DNA from 3 places in the Micromonospora sp. NPDC049275 genome. Region 3 is predicted to be linked to each of the others. Evidence: riboswitches for the same ligand, from Rfam matches in the RefSeq annotation. Region 3 holds a riboswitch; each other region holds the start of a gene.

Region 1 (3,266 bases), on a different contig from region 3:
CGCGGCTGGGCTCCCCGGGGTCCGCCCCGGCGCTGAGTCACCGGGCCATGCGTCCCGTCGTCGCGCCCTGTCGATCCACCTCCGCACCCCGCCGATCCGTGGCCCGCCGTGGCCAGGTCGCGGCGGGGCTTCCCATCGCTTTGCTCTCTCCGCGAGGAGCCGACCATGGAGACTGCCGCCTTCTACCAGTTCATGACCGATGTGCCGCAGGCCGCTGCCATCTGGTCGACCCTGTTCCTGCTGGCGCTGGGCGTACTCGCCGTGCTGGTCGCCCGTCCCGAGCGGGACCGCCGCGCGGACGACCCGGTCCCGGCCGCGCCGACCGCCCGCGAGGTGGCCGCGGCCGAAGCCGACGACCTGCACCGGTATGCCGAGGAGGTGACAGTCGCCGCGACCGGCGCCGCCAAGACGGCACGGCGGCGACGCGATGCCTGGGTGACCGCTCAGGAACGGGTGGAGCGGGCCTGGGTGGCGTACGACGAGGCGGACGCCGCCGCCCGCCGCTTCGCGGGTTCTGGTGCGCTGCCCACCCCGCACACCCCCCGGACGCCCGCCGAGTACGCCTCCCGGGAGCGCTACCTGCACCGTGCGGCGATGGCGGCGTACTGGCGGGGCGATCTGACCATGGCGCAGCTCGGTGACGTGCTCGCCCACCGGCGCGGCTGGGATTCCCGGCGGCACCCGGTCGAGCAGGAGGTGCTGCTCAGCCGGGCGATCCGGGACGCGCGACTGGCCGACTACCGGGCCGCCGCCACCGAGGAGCGGGCCGCCTGGCGGGACGCGGAACTGGCCGCCGAGTCGGCGCGCACCCTTGCCGAGGAGGCGTACGCGGCAACGGCGCGGCTGCGGCCCAGCCCGGCAACCGCCCGACGCGCGGCGAGTGGGGCGTCCCGTCCCGCCCTCGTGGCACGGTGGCGCCCGGCTCGCGCGGGTTGAGCCCGATCCGTTACGTGAGCCCGGTCACGCCATTCGAAAATCGGGCGTCCGACGCGTTCGGCTCGATCTTTCCCGTGATTGTGGCCGCATTATCGGCAGCCTGTCCGGTTGTCGCCCGTCGGCGTCGCCGTAACCGGTTGTCCCATCGAGTCACATCATCGGCAGTACGCGCAGAAATTGTCGCACCGAATCGGGTTTACGCAGGTGAACCTGGCTTGGCAGGCCGCGAACAGGCCAGTAGTGTCGTCCCGTCCGGTGCGGTAACCGATCGCAACAGGCGACGCCGCGCCGACCCGCTCAATCGTGCTTAACGAACCGGGGACCCATCAGTAAGTCTGGGGTGAATCCGCGAGCCACGGCCTGCGGTAGGGCGATCTTCCCGCCCGAATCCGTCAGCTAACCCGGTAGGCGGTGTCGGAAGGAGTTCCAAACCCGTGCAGCACCTTTCCACCCCTCGGTTGTTCCCACGCCTCCACGGCGCAGCGGTGCCCCCGCTCATCCGTCCAGTGACGGTGAGCTGACCCCCGGGTCATCGCCTTTCCCGCCCGGCCCCGCCGGGTGTTCCCCTGAGCGGTTCACCATCCGCGGACCACTGTCCGCGCGCTGGCGCCTGCCCGGATGCCGGTCCGGCCCGTGGTGTGCCGCTCTCCCCCGATCCGTGGAGGACCCCGTGAAGCACACCATGCAGCGTCAGCTCCGTCGCCTGGCGACCGAGCGCCCGTACCAGATCGTCGCCACCTCCGCCGCGGCCCTCGTGATCGCCACGGCCACCGGCGCCCTGCTCACCGGCGCCGACGACGCGCCGGCCAGCCACCGCACCGCTACCACTGTCGCCGAGATGCGCAGTGACACAGCCGTTTCCCTCGGCGACGCGCGCGACGCGTCCCCCAGTGCCGCGCCGACGACCGCCGCCCCGGCCACCAGCGCCGCGTCGCCCGCCGCCAAGGCCAGCGCCAACCCGGATCTGACCCGTAAGCGGCAGTCACCGAAGCCGCCCGCGACCAAGGTGCTCGACTACGACTACGAGGCGCAGAACACGTACTACAACTGCGGCCCCGCAGCCACCCGCAACGCGCTCAGCGCCACCGGCATCGACCGCACCCAGGAGGAACTCGGTGCCGAGCTGGGCACCACCGAGATGGGCACCAACTCGGCCGAGGACACCACCCGAGCACTCAACGCCGAGGTGAAGGGCTCCCCGTACCAGACCCGGATGTTTGCCGGCGCGCCCAGCCCGGCCCAGATGGACCGGCTCCAGGCCGACGTGGTCAAGGCCATCACCGACGGCCGGGGCGTGGTGGCCAACGTCGTCGGCGACGCCACCGACACCGACGGCGGCTGGCACTCCTACGGCGGCGGGCACTACATCGCCGTCGTGGGCTACAAGGACAACGGCCGGACCGTGCGGATCGCCGACTCGGCGAACCCGGCCGACCCGTCCTACTGGATCACCACGATCGACCTCGCCAACTGGATTGCCACCCGGGGCTACTCCGCCTGACCCAGGCACGTAGACCGCCGCGGGCGTCGTCCCCCACAAGGGGCCGGCGCCCGCGGCCTCATTCCGGTACGCGCCGCCATCGACGAGTCTCGTACCCGGCCGCGAACCGTGGCAGACTGCGGCCGTGGTGGATGAATCGGGTGGCCGCACCGGTCGCCTGCCGGTCCTGCTGCTGCTGCACGGTATGGGGGCGACCGGAGACGTCTGGCTGCCGTGGGCGCCGTTGCTGGAGCAGCACTGGCCGGGGCGGTGGCTCGCACCGGATCTCGCCGGCCACGGCTGGTCGGCCCCGCTGCCGTCCTACTCCTTTGCTGGTTTCGCCGGCCGAATCGCCCACGGCCTCGCCGCCGACGACCGGCTCGTCGTGCTCGGGCACTCGCTGGGCGGGGTGGTCGGCCTGGCGCTGGCCGCCCGCGCCGCCGGGACACCTGTGGACGCGGTGGTCGGGCTCGGCATCAAGGCGCTCTGGTCACCCGCTGAGCTGGCCCGCGCCGCTGAGCTCGCCGCACGCCCGGTGAGCTGGTTCGCCAGCCGCACCGAGGCGGCCCGCCGCTATCTGCGCGTCTCCGGGTTGGTCGGCCTGGTCCCGCCGGATCATCCGGTGGTGGACGCCGGGTTGCGTCAGGTCGACGGCCGGTGGCGCCTCGCCATGGACCCGACAGCCTTCGGCGTCGGCGAGCCCGACCTGGCCCCGTTGCTGGCGGCGACCGACGTGCCGGTGGTGCTGGCCCGCGGGGAACACGACCCGATGGTCACCGACGAGCAGCTCAAGGCGTACGGCGTACCGGTCGCCACGCTGCCCGGTCTCGGCCACAACGCACACGTCGAG
Region 2 (3,266 bases), on a different contig from region 3:
ACCACGTCGAACCGGTCGTGCCCGAGCGCGGCCATCAGAGCGACCAGATCGGCGGCCAGTGTGCCGGCGTCGTAACCGTCGTCGGGCTTGTCGGAGAGCCCGGCTCCGCGCGAGTCGACGGCGACGACGGTGTGCTCGCGGGCGAGTGCGGGCATTACTTCCCGCCAGGCGTACCAGGTCTGCGGCCACCCGCCGACCAGCAGCAGCGGCGGGCCGTCCCCGCCGGTGACCGCGTGCAACCGCAGCCCGTCCAGCTCCACCAGCCGGCTGGTGAAGACCTCGGCGAACCCGTCGGGCAACTGCAGCGAACTCAGGTTTGTCATGCCGGCACCATACGCATGATGGAACGATCGGTACAAGACCATTGGAACGATCGTTACAAGATGTGTAGACTCACGGACCATGGCGGGCCGCAAGCAGTTCGACGTGGACGAGGCGCTACGACGCGCGATGCATGTCTTCTGGCGCTGGGGCTATTCGGAGGCCTCGATCGACCGCCTGACCGAGGGCACGGGCCTGGGTCGGGGTTCGCTGTACGGCACGTTCGGCGACAAGAGCACCCTCTTCCGCAAAAGCCTGCAGCGGTACGCGCAGACCTACCACCCGCTGTACGAGCAGGCGTTGTCCGGCCCCCACCCGAGCCCGAGCGCGGTTGTGGCCGCGTACCTGCAGGTCACCCTGAACCGCATCGCCGACCCGACGGTGCCCGACGGCTGCCTGCTCACGGTGTCGGCAACGCAGTTCCCGGCTCTCGACGCGGAAGGCCAGGCGACGGTTCGCGCCATGATCGACGGTTTGCGAGCGATGCTGCAGCAGGCGTTGCGGGCGGCGGGGGCCGATGAGCGGGAGGCGGCAGAGCTGGCGTTGTGCACGCTGGCGACGAACAAATCGCTTGCGGTGCTGAGCCGCGCCGGCTTCTCGAGCGACGACCTGGCAACCGTCGCCGCAGCCGCCGGCCGCACTGCCGGGAGGCCACTGCCGCTACCGTGAGTAAAGATGCGATCGCATCATCAGACAAACGTCGCTGCTCTCAGTACACCGACAGGTGTACGTGGTTGGTGTGGTCGCTGGACGGGTCGCCGTTGCCTCCGCTGTACGACTTCCACCCACTGCTGGGCAGCCAGATCTGCCTGTACCAGATCACGTAGAGCACGGCGAGCCGGTCGGAGTTGCGGATGAAGTACGCGGCCAGGTTGCTGCCGTACGTCTTGTCGGCGCCTGTGGCGTCACCGCCGAACCCGCCCTTCGCCGCGGCGAAGTCGCAGGCCCGACCCTTGGGATGTTCGCCGGAGCCGCCGGAGCGGTGACAGGAGACGTAGTGGGTGAAGCCGGCGGCCTTGGCCTGGTTGAGGGCGTGCAGGGTGCGCGGGGTGATGCAGCCGCTGGCCGGGGTGGGGTCGTTGATGCTGCATGACTCGGACGGCCAGGAGCCGTCGGAGTTGCGCGGCGCGGGCTGGGCGTTGGCGGTGGAGGTGCCCCGGTTGGAGCTGGTGTCGGCGGCGGTGGTGCGCGGCTTGCTGGTGGCGACCGTGAGTGCCCGCTCGGCCTGCTCCTTGCGCTTGGCCATCACCTCGACCTGCTTGCGCTGCTCGCGGATCTCGCCGTCCAGGGCGAGGCGGGTGCGGTTGGCCTCGTCGCGGGTGGCGTGCAGCTCGCGCAGCACCCGGTCCTCGTTGGCGGCCACCACGTCCAGCGAGGCCGCCCGGTCCAGGAAGCCCTCGGGGGTGTTGGTGTTGAGCAACGCCGAGACGGTGCTGAGGCGGCCGGTGCGGTACGCCACGCCGGCGATCTCGCCGACCTTGCCGCTGCGTACGGTCATCTCGGCTTCGGTGGTCTTCAGCTTGGCCGCGAGTTGCCGCTGCCGCTGGACGGAGGTGTCCAGGGCGCGCTTGGCGTCCAGGTAGCCCTTGCTGGCGGCCTCGAGTTGGGCTCGCAGCGCGGGGGTGCCGCCCTCCTCGTCGCCGTCGGGCGCCGCGGCGGCCCGCAGGCCGCCGGGGGGAGCGGCGGTGGCGGCGCCGATCGGTACCGCGACGCCGAGGGTGACCATCATGACTATCAGTGCCGCGAGTCGGGCGGCAGGTGGTCGTGCTGGTGCCACTTCGCATGTCCTTCCGTCAGCCGCCGACCGGGTTAGCTGACGGGTTCGGGACGGAAGATCCCTACCGCTGACGCGGATGCACCCCAGGAACATGGTTCCCCGGTTCGCCCTCTCGGGTGATTAGGCGGCGGCCGCCACCGGCGCCGGGAGGGCGCCGCCGGGTGGTGGCCGGGACCGAGCCTACCGGGACAGGTGGGACGCGTGCAGTCGATGTGACGGAAGGTGTCCGCACCATCACCGGAAAATGACGGCGAAACGGTCTGTCCGTCACGAACGTGATCACCACTCGATCGAACCGCAGGCACCCGGGGCGGCCCCGGGCTCGATCTGCAGCGTGGCGTGCTCGATGCGGAAGTCCTCCCGCAGGGCGGTACGCGCCGCGGTGAGGACCGCGCCGACCTCCGCGCCGGGCGCCATGATCAGGTGTGCGGAGGCAACATCCATGCCCGAGGTGAGCGTCCAGACGTGCAGGTCGTGCACCTCGACGACGCCGGGCACCGTGGCCAGGCGGTCGTGCACGGCGGTGACCTGGAGGTGTTCCGGGGCGGCCTGCACCAGGATGCGGACGGCGGCACGCCCCAGCCGCCAGGTGCGCGGCAGGATGAACACGCCGATGGCGACCGCGACAAGCGGATCGGCCCACCACCAGTCGGTGACCGCGATGAGCAGCGCCGCGCCGATCACGCCGAGCGAGCCGAGCAGGTCGCCGAGCACCTCCAGGTAGGCGCCCTGGAGGTTGATGCTCTCCCGGGCGCCGGCGCGCAGCAGCGCGAACGCGCCCAGGTTCGCGAGCAGGCCGAGGACGGCCACCGCGAGCATCGGGCCGGTCAGCACCTCGTGGGGGTCGCCGAACCGGCCGATCGCCTCGATCACCACGTAGACCGCCACCCCGGAGAGCAGGACGGCGTTGGCCAGGGCGGCGAGCACCTCGAGGCGGTAGAGCCCGAAGGTGCGCTGTGGGTCGCCGGTGGCCCGTCGGGTGGCGGTGATCGCGGCGAGCGCCATCCCGATGCCGAGCACGTCGGTGAACATGTGCCCGGCGTCGGAGAGCAGGGCGAGCGAGCCGGTGTGGAAGGCGGCCACACCCTCGACCACCATCAGGGTGGCGAGCAGCCCGAACGCGGCCCAGAGGCGGCCCCGGTGCTGGTGGGCGGCGTTGGCGACCGAG
Region 3 (3,266 bases):
CGGCGACCGGCCAGGCGTGGCCCGCCACGTACGCCTCGTCGTCGCTCTCCTCCGAAGGGAAGGAGTGCAGCGCGTAGCGGCCGTCCCGTTCGAGGTCACGGCGCTTCGGCGAGTCGATGATGAAGCAGAAGAGACCCTCGTCGGTGATGACCGGGGAGACCGGGTGGACCCGGGGCCCGCCGTCGGCGCGGACCGTGGCCAGATAGCCGAAGCCCGGCCCGTACTGCTGCAGGAGAACGCGGATCCCGTCGGCGAGGCGGGGCTCGTCGGCGGCGAATTCGGACCAGGAAGCCATGCCGGCATTCTATCGAACAAATGTACGAGGAGCGACCTCAACACGCTGGTCACCGCGGCCCTCGCTATGGTGGTCCGATGCTGCTCTCCGACCGTGACCTGGTCTCCGAGATCAAGACCGGCACGCTGGGCCTGGAGCCGTTCGAGCCCACCCTGGTCCAACCGTCCAGCATCGACGTCCGACTCGACCGGCTGTTCCGGGTCTTCAACAACCATCTCTACACCCACATCGACCCGGCCATGCAGCAGGACGACCTGACCTCGGTGGTCGAGGTGCCCGACGGCGAGCCGTTCGTGCTGCATCCGGGGGAGTTCGTGCTCGCCTCGACACTGGAGGTGATCTCGCTCGGCGACCAGCTCGCCGGCCGGCTGGAGGGGAAGAGCTCACTGGGCCGCCTCGGCCTGCTCACCCACTCCACCGCGGGGTTCATCGACCCGGGCTTCTCCGGCCACGTGACGCTGGAGCTGTCCAACGTGGCGAACCTGCCGATCACCCTCTGGCCGGGCATGAAGATCGGCCAGCTCTGCATCTTCCGGCTCTCCTCGCCGGCCGAGCACCCGTACGGCTCGGTGGTCTACGGCTCGCGGTACCAGGGTCAGCGGGGGCCGACGCCGAGCCGCTCCTGGCAGAACTGGCGTGCCTGGCCGACGCGCTAGGAGACGACGAGGGCCCGCCGCGTTGAGATCGCGACGGGCCCTGCTGCGTCCGGCGTCGGTCAGCCGGGACGGCCGTAGCTGTGGATCGGCCCGTCGTCGACCTTCTTCATCTTGACGGGCTGACCGGCCTGGGAGGCGTGCACCACCCAGCCGCCGCCGACGTACATGCCGACGTGGTGGATGTCGCTGTAGTAGAAGACCAGATCACCGGCGCGCAGATCGCCCCTGCTGACGTTCTTGGTCACCCGGCTCTGCGCTGCGGCGTTGTGCGGCAGCGACACGCCGGCCTTCGCCCACGCGGCGAGCATCAGCCCGGAACAGTCGTACGAGTTCGGACCCTCGGCACCCCACACGTACGGCTTGCCGATCTGGGCGCAGGCGAACTTGACAGCCGTGCCCGCGGCGCCGCCGGGGTAGCTGGCCGGGCAGGGCGCCGGACGCAGCGAACCGCCGCCGCCGTTGCCGTACACCTTGAGGCGCAGCTTCTGCAGCCTGTCGATCTCGTCGTTGATCTGCTTCTTCTTCGCCGCCAACTGCGCTTCGGTCCGGGTCAGCTGGACCACCATCTCGTCGAGCGGCGCCTTCTGCCGGGCCAGCTCGTCGCGGAGGTCGGCGACCTGCCGGACGTCCTCCTGCTGGTTGTGGGCGAACCGGTCGAGCATCTCGAGCTGCCCGACCACCTCGCTGGGCGACCGGCTGCCGAGCATCGTGTTGACAGTCGACAGGTTCTCGCCCATGTACGCCCGCACGGCCAGCGCGCTGACCTTGGTCATCGCGGCGTCGACCTGGCGTTCCAGGGGCGTGATGCGAGCGGCGAGCGTGTCGGCCTGCTTGCGCTTCACGGCCAGGTCCGCGCGGGTGGCGTTGTGCCGTTCGATGACCGGTTCGAGCTTGTTCCAGTCGGCGTCGATCTGGCGCTCGATCTCGGCGACGGACGGGTCCGCGTGCGCCGCCGTGGCGCTGCCGGTGAGGACGACGGCGACGCCGATCACTGCGGCAAGGGCTGTGGTGAAGCGGGACCAGCGTGGACGCGGCATGGTCGACGTCGGGTTGGCCGAAGCCGACCGTTCGGACGACGGCCGCGGGGCATGGAGGGCCACCGGGGTTCCGTACTCCTTCTTCCTGACCGCCTACCGGGTTAGCTGACGGGTTCGGGCGGGAAGTTGGCGCCCTACCGCATTGGCTGCGGATTCACCCCGGGGGAACCTGGGTCCCCGGCTCGCTCGCAAGCGACTCGGCGGTGTCGGTCCGTTACCGCCCGGATGGGCAGACCTGCTACCGGGCCGACAAATGACCAGAGTAGAGACGGCCGTTACCGATCCGCAACCCGTACGGCCGTGACACTCCGTACCGATTGGAGGGGATCACCGAGCGTACATGAAGGTTTCTTTCTGCACGCTTTGATAGATAGAAAGGTATTGACGCGGACTCCCGGCCGGCGCGAAGGTGACCAGACCGATACCAGCAAATCTAGGGGGTTCGATGGAAAGTCCAACCCTGTCCGCCGGCCGGCGCGCGCTGCTCGTCGTCGCGGTGGTCACCGCAACGACAGCCGTACCGCTGAGCGCCGGTCCCGCCTCCGCAGCGCCGGCCGCCGACCGTCAACAGCAGTACGTCGCCGCGTCGACCGAGTACGGGGTGCCGACCGCCGTATTGCTCGGCGTCTCCTACCTGGAGTCCCGCTGGGACAGCAACGCCGGCACCCCGAGCACCAGCGGCGGCTACGGGCCCATGCACCTGACCGACGCCCGCCACGTGGCCGCCCTACCCGCGCGCGGCCACCACGACGCCGGCACCGAGGATCCGCGCGGCGACGATTCACGTGCCGTCCGGGCACCCGCACCGGCTACCGATCCCGCGCCGCCCAGCGCCGCGTTGCAGACCGTCGACGCCGCCGCCGCGCTGACCGGCGCCGCCCCCGAGGCGCTGCGCACCGACGCCACGACCAACATCCGGGGAGGGGCGGCGCTGCTGGCCGCGTACCAACGGGAGGTGGGCGCCCCGGTCGGCGCCGGCACCGACCCGGCCACCTGGTACGGCGCGGTGGCCCGCTACGCCGGCGCGGACAGCGCCGACGCCGCGGCGGCCTTCGCCGACGAGGTCTTCACCACCATCGGCGCGGGCGAGACCCGCGTGACCGACGACGGCCAGCGGGTCACGCTGCCGGCCCGCGCGGTACGACCCGAGCGTTCCTGGCTGGACCGGCTGGGCCTGCGACGACTCGCCCGCCCGGACGGCCTGGAATGCCCCCGGACCGTGTCCTGTGAGTGGATCCCCGCCCCCTACGAGGCGTTCGGCGACGGCGACTACGGCAA

What was found. A riboswitch is a leader RNA that binds a small molecule or an ion and turns the genes downstream of it on or off. The one in region 3 is predicted to bind cyclic di-AMP.
Region 1: linked by a shared signal. The riboswitch ahead of ACGFIE_RS20845 (C39 family peptidase) and the one ahead of ACGFIE_RS04075 (NlpC/P60 family protein) in region 3 are both predicted to bind cyclic di-AMP.
Region 2: linked by a shared signal. The riboswitch ahead of ACGFIE_RS18155 (coiled-coil domain-containing protein) and the one ahead of ACGFIE_RS04075 (NlpC/P60 family protein) in region 3 are both predicted to bind cyclic di-AMP.

Annotation. Positions count from the first base shown of each region.
Region 1 is NZ_JBICSN010000006.1:301,950-305,215, reverse strand. It holds partial or broken gene ACGFIE_RS20855 (hypothetical protein) at 1-36, shown strand, start outside; gene ACGFIE_RS20850 (hypothetical protein) at 166-936, shown strand; cyclic di-AMP (ydaO/yuaA leader) riboswitch at 1,221-1,362, shown strand; gene ACGFIE_RS20845 (C39 family peptidase) at 1,595-2,437, shown strand; gene ACGFIE_RS20840 (alpha/beta fold hydrolase) at 2,562-3,266, shown strand, end outside.
Region 2 is NZ_JBICSN010000005.1:178,342-181,607, forward strand. It holds gene ACGFIE_RS18145 (alpha/beta fold hydrolase) at 1-323, opposite strand, end outside; gene ACGFIE_RS18150 (TetR/AcrR family transcriptional regulator) at 403-990, shown strand; gene ACGFIE_RS18155 (coiled-coil domain-containing protein) at 1,031-2,098, opposite strand; cyclic di-AMP (ydaO/yuaA leader) riboswitch at 2,104-2,235, opposite strand; gene ACGFIE_RS18160 (cation diffusion facilitator family transporter) at 2,378-3,266, opposite strand, start outside.
Region 3 is NZ_JBICSN010000001.1:859,740-863,005, forward strand. It holds gene ACGFIE_RS04065 (pyridoxamine 5'-phosphate oxidase family protein) at 1-295, opposite strand, end outside; gene dcd (dCTP deaminase) at 373-951, shown strand; gene ACGFIE_RS04075 (NlpC/P60 family protein) at 1,011-1,988, opposite strand; cyclic di-AMP (ydaO/yuaA leader) riboswitch at 2,065-2,201, opposite strand; gene ACGFIE_RS04080 (N-acetylmuramoyl-L-alanine amidase) at 2,434-3,266, shown strand, end outside.